2 regions of the Rhizobium binae genome follow, and region 1 is predicted to be linked to the other one. Evidence: riboswitches for the same ligand, from Rfam matches in the RefSeq annotation. Region 1 holds a riboswitch; the other holds the start of a gene.

Evidence for each region. A riboswitch is a leader RNA that binds a small molecule or an ion and turns the genes downstream of it on or off. The one in region 1 is predicted to bind thiamine pyrophosphate.
Region 2: another riboswitch for thiamine pyrophosphate. It lies ahead of J2J99_RS20485 (hypothetical protein); the one in region 1 lies ahead of thiC (phosphomethylpyrimidine synthase ThiC).

Annotation. Positions count from the first base shown of each region.
Region 1 covers NZ_CP071608.1:93,572-99,161, forward strand. The annotation lists gene thiC (phosphomethylpyrimidine synthase ThiC) at 1-764, opposite strand, end outside; TPP riboswitch at 858-969, opposite strand; gene J2J99_RS29655 (hypothetical protein) at 1,167-1,877, opposite strand; gene J2J99_RS29660 (hypothetical protein) at 2,287-2,598, opposite strand; partial or broken gene J2J99_RS34795 (IS5/IS1182 family transposase) at 2,807-3,000, shown strand; partial or broken gene J2J99_RS29670 (ornithine cyclodeaminase) at 3,319-3,552, opposite strand; gene J2J99_RS29675 (transposase) at 4,266-4,616, shown strand; gene tnpB (IS66 family insertion sequence element accessory protein TnpB) at 4,613-4,957, shown strand; gene tnpC (IS66 family transposase) at 5,032-5,590, shown strand, end outside.
Region 2 covers NZ_CP071604.1:4,200,289-4,205,878, reverse strand. The annotation lists gene J2J99_RS20505 (acyltransferase family protein) at 1-169, opposite strand, end outside; gene J2J99_RS20500 (ABC transporter substrate-binding protein) at 257-1,267, opposite strand; gene J2J99_RS20495 (ABC transporter ATP-binding protein) at 1,332-2,144, opposite strand; gene J2J99_RS20490 (ABC transporter permease) at 2,141-2,947, opposite strand; gene J2J99_RS20485 (hypothetical protein) at 2,959-3,165, opposite strand; TPP riboswitch at 3,156-3,269, opposite strand; gene soxR (redox-sensitive transcriptional activator SoxR) at 3,487-3,957, shown strand; gene J2J99_RS20475 (SDR family NAD(P)-dependent oxidoreductase) at 4,077-4,847, shown strand; gene J2J99_RS20470 (ArsR/SmtB family transcription factor) at 4,950-5,291, shown strand; gene J2J99_RS20465 (LysR family transcriptional regulator) at 5,368-5,590, shown strand, end outside.

The sequences.
Region 1 (5,590 bases):
TTGTGAATGTTGCGGCCGGTGGAAAGGTCCATGACGGTGTCGGCACCCCAGCGCGCCGCCCAGAGCATCTTCTCGACCTCTTCGGCCATCGACGACGTGATGGCCGAATTGCCGATATTGGCGTTGATCTTCACCAGGAAATTGCGGCCGATGATCATCGGCTCGGCTTCGGGATGATTGATGTTGGCGGGGATGATCGCTCGTCCCGCCGCCACTTCCTGCCGGACGAATTCCGCCGTCACATGGTCCGGAATATGAGCGCCGAAGCTCTCGCCGTCTCGAACCATTGCCTCCTCCTGCGCCTTGCGGCCGAGGTTTTCGCGGATGGCTATGAATTCCATCTCGGGCGTGACGATGCCGGCGCGCGCATAAGAGAGCTGGGTGACTGCACTGCCATCCTTTGCGCGCAGCGGCTGGCGTAGCGCGGGGAATTCGGGCGTCAGCCTTTCGCCGCTGGCAAAGCCGTTGTCTTCGGGACGGACATGGCGGCCCTTATAGGCCTCGACGTCGCCGCGGGCGAGAACCCAGTCACGTCGCAGTGAGGGCAGCCCCTGTTCGACACGGATCTCGGTGCCCTCGATCGTATAGGGGCCGGACGAGTCGTAGACGACAACGGGCGGCTCGCCCGATGTCGGATGAAGGCTGATTTCGCGCATCGGCACGCAAATGTCGGGATGGATGTCCCCCCGACTGTAGATCTTCCTGGATGTCGGCAAGGGGCCGGTGGTGACGGTTGGGGTGATATTCTTTGCGGCGATGTTCACGGTTTGAGGCTCCAAGTTTGAGTTTGGAGACCCAGTCCTCAGCCGGAATGATGGAAAGACGCCGGCACGGATTCCACGCGTGAATCCGAAACCTCTCGAGCGCTTGCACCGTCCCTACGCCAGTATGAACTGGATCAGGTTCAACGGGTCACTGCGCGCGATAGCAGTATCTCAGCCCCTTGCCGGGACCCCCCTGGTGAATGCCAAAAAGGGTAGAGGCTTGCCGAGAGGACTGTCAAGTGACCATCTGCGATGGCTCAGGATCGTGCGTCGCCGCGATCAACGAATCGACAAGTCAGTCGCCCGACGGCACGCTTCCGCAAGGCAGGCGCTTTTGTCGCATGCAGTGGCTGTCGATTTTTATCCCGCGCAATTCAGCAAGTATGCTGAGCTACCGAAGCGCTATTGAGAAAGCAGGCGCGGAACTGGAAAGTCTAGTACTTTGTCCGTGTAGCTTTCGACCAAGGCGCTAAACGGCGTGCCGTCTCGAAGTTTCAGTACGGCACGATGTTCGAGCAGGAACGGCGGCAGGCTGAGGGAACTTGTTTCATGCGCTGTTAAGCCGTCCATGTCCCAGCCTTCGGATAGAGGGGACCAGAGCAACTTGGCAGACAGGTTTGTGCGAGTGAAATTAAGAGCCTGAACGGCTCTGCCAAACGCGATATCGCTGGTCTTCAAAGCCTGATTCATCTCTGCAGTTAATTTTGCGGGTACATACCAGTTGTCGGCTTCCGACAAGACGCGGTCGCCGCAGACCAGGCGGACGCGGCGATAAGCGATCAGCTCACCGGGTCCGACGGTCAGAAGTTCACGGATGTGCTCATCGGCCGGCTTGTCTTGCCCGCCCACACGCTGAGCTACAATCTTAGAACCTTCCGGTGCGAGCTTGTGCGCGGCGCACCAGCGATCAAGGGTCAACGTAGCACTGGCGTTACTCAGGAGATTGGCATTCAAGGTCTGAAGGACCGCAAGCGCTTCCACTCGAGATGTTGGCGAGTTCAGCCACTGAGACCCTATAGACGGTTCTTGCGCAATTGCGATCTGGGTGCCCAGCACGATGGCAGTCGCTGCAAGTGCGGCGATGCGAATGCGTTTCGAAGAACAAAATGACACGGAGAACGAATCCTTTCTGCGGTGAATTTGATGGGCGAACCCTGCGCGTCAAATTTCCTTGATTTTGGCAGGCGAGCGCGCGTTGTCAGCGTATTTGATGCCAGCAGCAAGATTTGAACTGCGCCTTGCGGGTACCGTTTAACGGTCGGGTTCCCGATAGACTTTCTTACCATCTTCCGATGTTCCTGCCGTGCTGGTTCACACCTGTTGAAGCCTGTGTGCCCGAGCCGTCCTTTGCTTGCGTCGCATCAAGGTCGTCCATGATATCCTCCATCCGCTCGCCGACTTGTTGTTGGAGTTTGCAAGCGTTGGCGACTGAGCCGATGCTTCCATCCCGGAATATGGAAACTCAATAGACGTGGATTTCAAAGGAGGAACGTGGCGGCCGGTCCAAATTCTCCCAATTCACTTAACGGTTTAGCGCCTTTGTCGTCCTCTCGCTCGTTGCGAGATGTTCATATAGCTGGATCGGATAAAATAGCTCGCAACCGAAAGCAAAATCCAGGAGCCATTGTTGGAAAAAGGTCTTCTTCGTCGACCCGGAGCCCTCCTGCCGCTCGAGTGACAATTGCAGACCAGGCAGCGACACACCGTCGATGGTTGCCAACTGCAGATGCGAGGAGCCAAGGCGCTTGTCTGATTGCTTTTTCTGATGCATGTCATCGTGCTCCTTGTGCAAGCCTCCCGACGATGATGTCGCCGGCAAGATTTCAGCATTCATAGGAAGTAATCTTCCTGCACTGTGCTGTCGTAGCTCCTATTCAGGACAATTCATGAAATACGTCAGCAACGCAACAGATGAGACGGATATATCTTATAGTATATCGTTTTCGTTCGAGACATGGCAAATATCCGTGTGAAAAGTTCGTGAGTGATAGGGTATATTATTGCATATATACTTACATATATTGATTTTCACAGCTTTGGGTGGCTGGATGGAATGGCAGGTCTTTGAAGGCCACGGCAGACGCCCGCTGGTCGAAATGGCAATCGGACGATACAAGGCTATCATCGGGCGGCGTCTGCGGGCCAGGTCGCCCCTAGTCAGCAGATCAACTGCGCCCTTCTCAGGCATGCTTGGCTTTGCGCCCGAAATCCATTCGCCGCACGGCACAATCAGCCGTTCCAAAGATTCGCAAGGACAGCTCGTCGTCGTCGGCGGCGCTCGAAGCTCCACAAGACGTTTAACGGCCAAGCAACAGCGCCCGGCGGATTTCTTACACGGTCTGGCCAAACGTGCGGGCCATGAGCGTATCACGCCGCGGCAATGCTTGGATGTTTGTCTATCGCTCCCCGCTTGGGAATGATCGGTGCATCGCTCCCATGAGCTTCCCTGCCGGGGGTGAACGCTCCTGCCAGATCGGAAGCTGCTTGTGGGCCGTCGCGAGTTGCGCCGCAGTTGGGAGCGGGTTTACTTCCCGTCGGCTGCCATGCAAGGTGTAATGCGGGTCTGTGGCGGATATTCCACAAAGAGGAGGATATCCTTGCTCAGTTCCCTCTTGCCGGGGCATTTGCCACCTACCGCGTTGATGTGGATTCCAGGTCCGACATGGTTATCCGACAGCATGGTCGCGCACTATTTGTCAGCCGTCCCTGTGGTGAAGATGTCGGCTCCGGCTTCTTCGACTGACGAGCACTGCTCGATCGTAAAGCCACGACCAGCGAGATTACGGGCTCATTTCGGCATCGTAGAGCCGATCCCTCCGGCCACCGCGGCTGATCGTCGGAACGCTCGATTGATGGCCGCCCCCAAAGGCTGTCACCTGCCGCAGGGCTATAAAACGTGCAGGCGCTCGCCTCGGTACGCGCCCGCCCCGGACCGCTCGTCCATGATCGCTCCATCAAACGTCCACGGGGCTTGAACTCACTAAGTACATACAGACGGAAACAAGGAGACAACGATGATGACTCACATGGCCTTGAGCTGCCGAGACCAACTAAGAGAAGTTCCGTGGTGACTGGTGAAGAAAAACTTCGATTGCAGTCGCCCACGGTGCCCTCATGTCGTACCAAATCCATTCTACAGCAAGATGAGATGTTCTGATGTCTGATATCAACCCGCAAGCAGATGCCCGTCCTCCCCACATAATTGGGTTAAAAAAGCCGCTTGGAGTGGTAGGGGGAATGGGAAGTCTAGCAACAGCGAAATTTCTGCAGGCTTTGGCTCAAAAAAGTGGCGCGGACACAGATCAAGACCACGTCCCATTTATTACTCTGTCACTTCCAAACATTTCTGATCAAACACACGCGATATCGACCGGTAGGTAAGCGATGCAGAGACCCCATCTGGCGAGGTTGATGTTGAGGGTCTATTCGTGCCTGAGCGATGAATGAGCTTTGGTATGAACTTCTATGTCTGCACCTATGTCCGAAGCTAGAAGCTTCCATATGATCGAAGCCGTTGCCAGTCGTCTTGAAGGCGCGCCTCGTGAGGTTCGGCGTTGGTCAGACGAATTCAAGGCGCAAGCGGTTGTCGAAGCGATGCAGCCGGGCACCAACATATCGGCGGTGGCGCGTCGCATCGGAATTGATCCGTCGCAGTTATTCACGTGGCTTCGCCATGCGCGCCGGAAAGCTGCGGTATTACCCACGACGGCATCGGGGAATGGTTTGCCTTCACCGGCAAGCAGCAGAGGTCCGACGATCGAGATCATCATCGGCGACACGGTGATCCGGGCGGGTGCCGACATCGATGAGGCTCATCTTGCTCGTGTCCTGCGTGCGGTGCGGTCAGCATGATCCCGTCGGGTGTGAAGGTGTTTCTGGCAAGCCACCCGGTCGACTTCCGTAAAGGTCCCGATAGCCTTTTGTCGCTGGTGCGCGATGCTGGCAATGACCCGTTCAGTGGCTCGCTTTATGTTTTCCGCGCCAAGAGAGCGGACAGGGTCAAGATCGCCTGGTGGGACGGCTCCGGCGTCTGCCTCTATTCGAAGCGGCTGGAGAAAAATCAGTTCGTTTGGCCGAAGATCGGACATGCCCGCGTGCAGCTCAATCACGCGCAGCTCCTTGCCCTGGTTGACGGGATGGACTGGAAACGTGTGCGCACGGTTGCGGTGAAACGGCCGGAATTTGTTGGGTAAAAGCCCTGCGGCAGAGTGAATCAGGCGGCCGAAACTGCGGGAAATTGTCGGCAAAATATGCTCTATTTGCAGGCATGATAGCAGCCGATTTGCAGCTCCCCGATGACGTTGATGCGCTGAAAGCCATGATCCTGGCGATGGCTGAAAAGGCTGCGCGCGCTGAGGTCCTGGAAACTGAAGTCGCTGATCTGAAAGCCCGCAATACAGATGCCGACGAGCAGATCGCCAAGCTGAAGCAGGTCCTCAAAGCCTTCAACCGATACCGGTATGGAAGACGCTCGGAAAAGCAGAGCAACAAGGCCGACACGGATCTCGATGAACAGGGTGCGTTCGTCTTCGAGGAAATCGAGACTGGGATTGCTGTAATCGAAGCGCTGGTCGCAAAAGGCCGAACCCCAAGCACCACGAAACGTGCATCACGTCCGCGCAAGGGCTTCCCGCCGCATCTGGAGCGTATCCATGTGGTAATCGAGCCGGACGAGCTGCCTGAGCATGCCGGCAAACAGAAGATCCTGATTGGTGAAGATACCTCCGAGCGATTGGATGTTATCCCGCCAAAGTTCCGGGTGATCGTCACCCACCGCCCGAAGTACGCCTTCAAAAACGAGGACGGCGTCATCCAGGCCTTGGCCC
Region 2 (5,590 bases), on a different replicon from region 1:
AGAAAATGGCAACGCCGAAGTTGCCGAAGCGGAGGATGTGCGCCGTCGACGCCAATTCATCGGGAATTCGGCGCATATCCAGCCGGAGCGTGAGATGGTGAGCAAGCACCAGCAGGCAGGCCATCGCGCGCAAAAAGTCCGCTCCGGCCAGTCTCTCCTGCGGTCGCATGTCGTTCCCCACCCTGCCGATCCGGCTCAAACCACACCAGACAAAAGCTTGCCGTGGAACGCCTCGTCGGGCAAGACCGGGCCGAGTTCAGCCGAAGAGTTCGTTGGTATAATAGCTGGAAAAATCCGGCTTCTCCTTGAGCGTTGCGCCATTCGCATCGAGCAGGATGCCGTTCTCAAGCAGGAAGCCGCCGATGGCATCGGCCTTCGCCGGGTCGATGGTGCCGATCACGCCTGCTTCGGATTTGAGGAAATGCCCGTCGATCAAAGCCTTCTGGGACGCTTTCACCAGTTCCGTGTTCATCAGTGCGCCATTGCTGTTGGAAATCAGCAGGTCGCAGGCCTCTTCAGGATGGTCGACGGAATAGGCATAACCCTGGCGCGTGGCCTGGATGAAAGCGCGGGCCTGTTCTCGACTCGCCGCGAGATAGGCGTCGCTGGAAACGATGACGGTCGTCTGCTCGTCGGGAATGCCGTAATCGGAATAGTGGAAGCGGCCGAGCTTGCGGTTTTCCAGCTCGGCGGCGATTCCTTCCCAGGTGTAGATCTCCAGCGTGAAATCGACCGAGCCATTGTCCAGCGCCTCGTAGGCGGAGGTGCCGAGAGTGACGGTCTTGACGTCGCCCGTGCCGCCGTCGTTGCGGATCATCGCCGAGATCAGTGCGCTCTCCCAGGTGCCGCCAAAGCCGCCATAGGTCTTGCCGTCGAGATCTCTGGGGCTCTTGATGTCGTCGCGTCCGCCCTTGTAGATCAGGCGCGCGGTTTCGGTCTGGACGACGCCGTAAACCATCTTGACGTCACCGCCGCCGGCGCGCTGCGTCAGGGCCTCGATCTCGCTGCTGATGCCGAAATCGGCAACCCCGTTCGACACCAGCGTGCCGGCGCTGGTATCGGTAAAGGGTAGAATTTCGACATCGAGGCCGGCGGCGGCATAGAAGCCCTTCGCCTTGGCGACATAGATGCCGATATGGTTGGTGTTGGGCGTCCAGTCGAGCGCAATGCGAACCTTTGCCGGTGCCGACTGGGCGAAGCCGGTGCGGCCGGCGAGGCTTGTCGCGAGGGCGGCAAGGATCGTCTGTCGACGGGTGAGAAGCAGCATGGTGACCTCCTCAGGTCTCTGGAGCATGATGCCGAAAGGTGTGAGCGGTATTCGGCATCATGCTCTAACTCTTTAAATTGGAATAGGATTCAGATTTTGGGCCGTCCGGCCTAAAATCATCCTGTTCTAGCGGATGAAGCAGCGTTTGCAGGATTTCGGTCTCGATCGCCTGGGCCGCCGGCGAGCCGAGATCGGCGATGCTTCTCGGACGGGGCAGGGGAACGCGGAATTGGCGGATGACACGCGCCGGGCGGGCCGACAGCACGTAGATCCGGTCGGAGAGGAAGACCGCTTCGCGAACATCGTGGGTGATCAACAAGGCCGTCCAGCGATGGTGCGTCCACATGCCCTGCAGCCATTCCTGGATCTGCGTGCGTGTCAGCGCGTCGAGCGCGCCGAAAGGCTCGTCGAGCAGCAGCATGTCCTGGCTCTGGACGACGGTGCGCAACAGCGCGGCGCGCTGGCGCATGCCGCCGGAAAGTTCGGCGGGATAATGGTGTTCGAAGCCGGCAAGGCCGAAGTGCTCGAACAACGGCGCCACAGTGGCGCGGGCGGCGCGGCGGCTCATGCCGCGTACCTCCAGGCCGAGCGCGGCATTGTCGATGATCCGGCGCCAGGGCATCAGCGCATCGCGTTGCGGCATGAAGGCGAAGGAATGTGGCGCCTGTTCCAGCGGGGCGCCCTTGAACAGCAAGGCGCCGGAATCGGGTCGCAGCGCCTGGGTCAGCAATCGCAGCACCGTCGATTTTCCAGAGCCGGAGGGGCCGACGATCGAGACGAACTCGCCGCTTGCGACAGCGAGCGAAATATCGCCGAGCACCTGCATGCCGTCGAAGGATTTCGAAATCTTGCGCAGTTCGACCAGTTGATCGGTCATCGGCGGCGCTCCCCGGACGGTTGCCAGGGCATGACGAGGCGCTCGATCATCAGCGTCATCCCGAAGAGGCAGAGTGTCAGAACGGCGCTGACGACGACGGCGGCGAGGACGAGATCCGGCCGGAAATTGTTCTTGGCGTTGAGAATATAGATGCCGAGGCCGCGCGCAGCTCCCGCATATTCGGCAAAGATCGCGCCGACGACGGCATAGGTGATGGAGATCCTGAGGCCGGCGAAGAAATAGGGCAGCGAGGAGGGAAGCCGGGCCAGGCGGAAAATGCGCCAGCGGCTTGCCTTCATCGAGTTCAAGAGTTCAGTGATGTCGCGGTCGGTCGCCTCATAGCCCTGCAGCAGGGCGACGAGCAGCGGGAAGAAGGTGACGAGCGCGACCAGCAAGATCTTCGGCAACAGGCCGAAACCGAACCAGAGAACGACGAGGGGCGCGATCGCCACCAGCGGCAGCGTTTGGCTGGCAATGAAGATCGGCAGCAATGCCCGGCGCATGAAGGGCATGAAATCCATAAGGATCGACGAGACGAAAGCGAAGGCGAGCGACAGGGCGAAGCCGCCGAGTGTGGCGCCGAGCGTCGGCCAGGTGTTTGATATCAGCGCTTCGCGGTTCAGCCAGCCCTGGGTAAGGATGCGCAAAGGCGCCGGCAGGATGGACGATTTGATGCCGGAAAGATCGACATAAAGTTCCCATGCGGCCAGAAAGGCAAAACCGGCGAGCAGGGCGGGGCTCGCCCGGTAGAGGGAGGCACTGAGCGCGGCAAGACGCGAATCGAATGGTGGTGGCGATGTCATCAGCGTCGATTTCAGGCTTTCGTCCGGCGGCATGATTGCTCAAATCGGAATTGTGCAAGGATAAAATCATCCAAGCAATTCAACGTGCCGCAGCGTCCTTTTCGCAGTTGAAGAGTCGCGCGCCGCTGCAGATGGGCAAAGCTGTCGAAGACATCGAGAATGGTGCCGGCGAACCGGCTGGACATCGGAAAAGGTGACACTTGTGCGCCGGAAAACATCTGAACCTCGCTCCGCTGGCATTACCCAGATCAGCTTTGAAGGGTCCGGAGGCTTGCGCTTCGCATCTCAGCCCCGGCGACACGGAGCTCCCCTGTTATTCAACGAAAACTATCATCGGGGTTTTCTTACCGCAACCGCAAAATCGCGCACCCGTCCGCCCGGTCGGAATGAAATCGCAGCCGCGAAAAAACACCCGGACGGAGTCCTGTCCGGGTGTTTTCCGAGGTTCCGTACCTGCCGGGAACGGAACCCGAGCTTGGGCTTTACGACCGGCGGAGCAGGCGTTATAAAACCTCAACTAATATTGAGGTCAAGAGGCGATGGATAGGATTTCTACAACGCCGCTCGGCAGGCTTCTGACGGTTGGCGAAGTGGCGGAACGCAGTGGTCTTGCCGTCTCGGCACTGCATTTCTATGAGGCCAAGGGGCTGATCGCCAGCGTCCGCACCCGCGGCAACCAGCGGCGCTACGGGCGTGACGTGCTTCGCCGGCTCGGCATCATCAAGGTGGCGCAACGTGTCGGCATACCGCTATCGGAAATCCAGACGGCGTTCGCCGCTCTGCCGCAGGGGCGCACGCCGACGGCTGCCGACTGGCAGACGCTGTCAGCGCGCTGGAAGGGCGAACTCGACGAGCGAATCAGACGGCTCAGCCTGCTGCGCGACCGTCTGACCGGCTGCATCGGCTGCGGCTGCCTGTCGATCGAGAGCTGTCCGTTGCGCAATCCCTGCGATCGGCTCGGTGAGGAAGGGCCGGGCGCGCGGCTTCTGGAGACCGAGAACGAAAGCTGAGCTTCCTGCAGCCGGTCACCGGCGGAAAGATCGGTGCGTGCCTTTCTTTCGGCCGGCGCGCTCATATGTTAAGGGCGAAGGGCGCAACCGGCGGCATTGTCCGCGAGGAGGACGGCTTCGTGTTTCATCCGAGACTATTCGAAAATCGCAATGTCGTCGTCACCGGCGCCGGGCGGGGCATCGGCCTCGAGGTGGCCCGGCAGTTCCTGGACTGCGGCGCCAAGGTGATCGTCCATACCGGGCGCAAACCGGGACGGGATCTGCCGGATTTCCTGCTGACGGCCGAATCGGAAAGACGGGCGCTGTTGCTGCACGCCGATTTCACCGCCGTCGGCGGCGCTGCGCAATTTGCAGAGGACGCTCTCGCCTTCTTCGACAAGGTGCATGTGCTGGTCAACAACGCTGGCACCATGCTCGGCCGTTTTCCGGCTGCGACACTGACCGACGCGGATTATGAAGCGATCGTGCGGCTGAACCAGACGTCGGTGGTGGCGCTGACCCGGGCGCTGTTGCCGGCATTGAAGGCGGCAGAAGGCGCGGCCATCGTCAACACGGTTTCGATTTCAGCGCTGACCGGCGGCAGTCCCGGTTCTTCGGTCTATTCGGCCTCGAAAGCATTCGTTTCCACCTATTCCAAAGCGCTTGCTCGTGAGCTGGCGCCGGATGGCATCCGCGTCAACTGCGTCTCGCCGGGGACGATCGAGACGGATTTCCATGAGCGCTATTCCTCCCGCGAAAAGCTGGAACAGACGAGAAAATCCATTCCCCTGCAGCGTCTCGGGACCGCCGAGGATTGTGCTCCCGCATATCTCTTCCTGGCGGCTCCTTCTCTGTCCGGATACATTACCGGCCAGATCCTCGAGATCAACGGCGGTCAGCTTATGTGCTGATTTACTTGGACCTTTTTTGGCATTTCATCACATTTGACGAATTCGCTTTTGCGAATATGCTATTGTGCTGATCTACCTTTTGCTTCCCTTCCGAGATGCCGAATGCCGTTGCCTAAACCGGAGCCGGGGATGACCGGCCAGGACTTGCACAAACTCGCTGCAAAAGCCCATGAGGCGAGCGATCTGCTGAAGGCGCTGGCGCATCAGAGCCGACTTCTGATCCTCTGCATTCTCGCGAATGAGGAGCGGACGGTGGGTGAAATCGAGAATATTCTCGGCATACAACAGGCAATGGTCTCGCAGCAGCTCGCGCGTCTGAGGCTCGAAGGGCTGGTCAATACGCGCCGTCAGGGCAGGCTGGTCTATTACAGCATCGGCAATCTCAGCGTGCTTGCCTTCCTCGAATCGCTGTTCGATCTTTTTCCGGCTGTCGAAAACGGTTAAAGCATATCGGACTGCGCGGGGGCTGCGCAGAAGATGGGCTGGATCCGGATGCTAGCATACCGGGTCGGGAGACCGGATGATCGACAAGCTGGAATTCTTCATCGCCCTTGCCAATGAAAAGCACTTCGGCCGCGCTGCGGAGGAATGCGGGATTTCGCAGCCGACGCTCTCGGCCGCCATCCGCCAACTGGAGGATCAGCTCGGCGTCATGCTGGTGCAGCGCGGGTCGCGGTATCAGGGGCTGACGCCGGAGGGACAGCGCGTACTCGAATGGGCGCGGCGCATCGTCGGCGATGCCC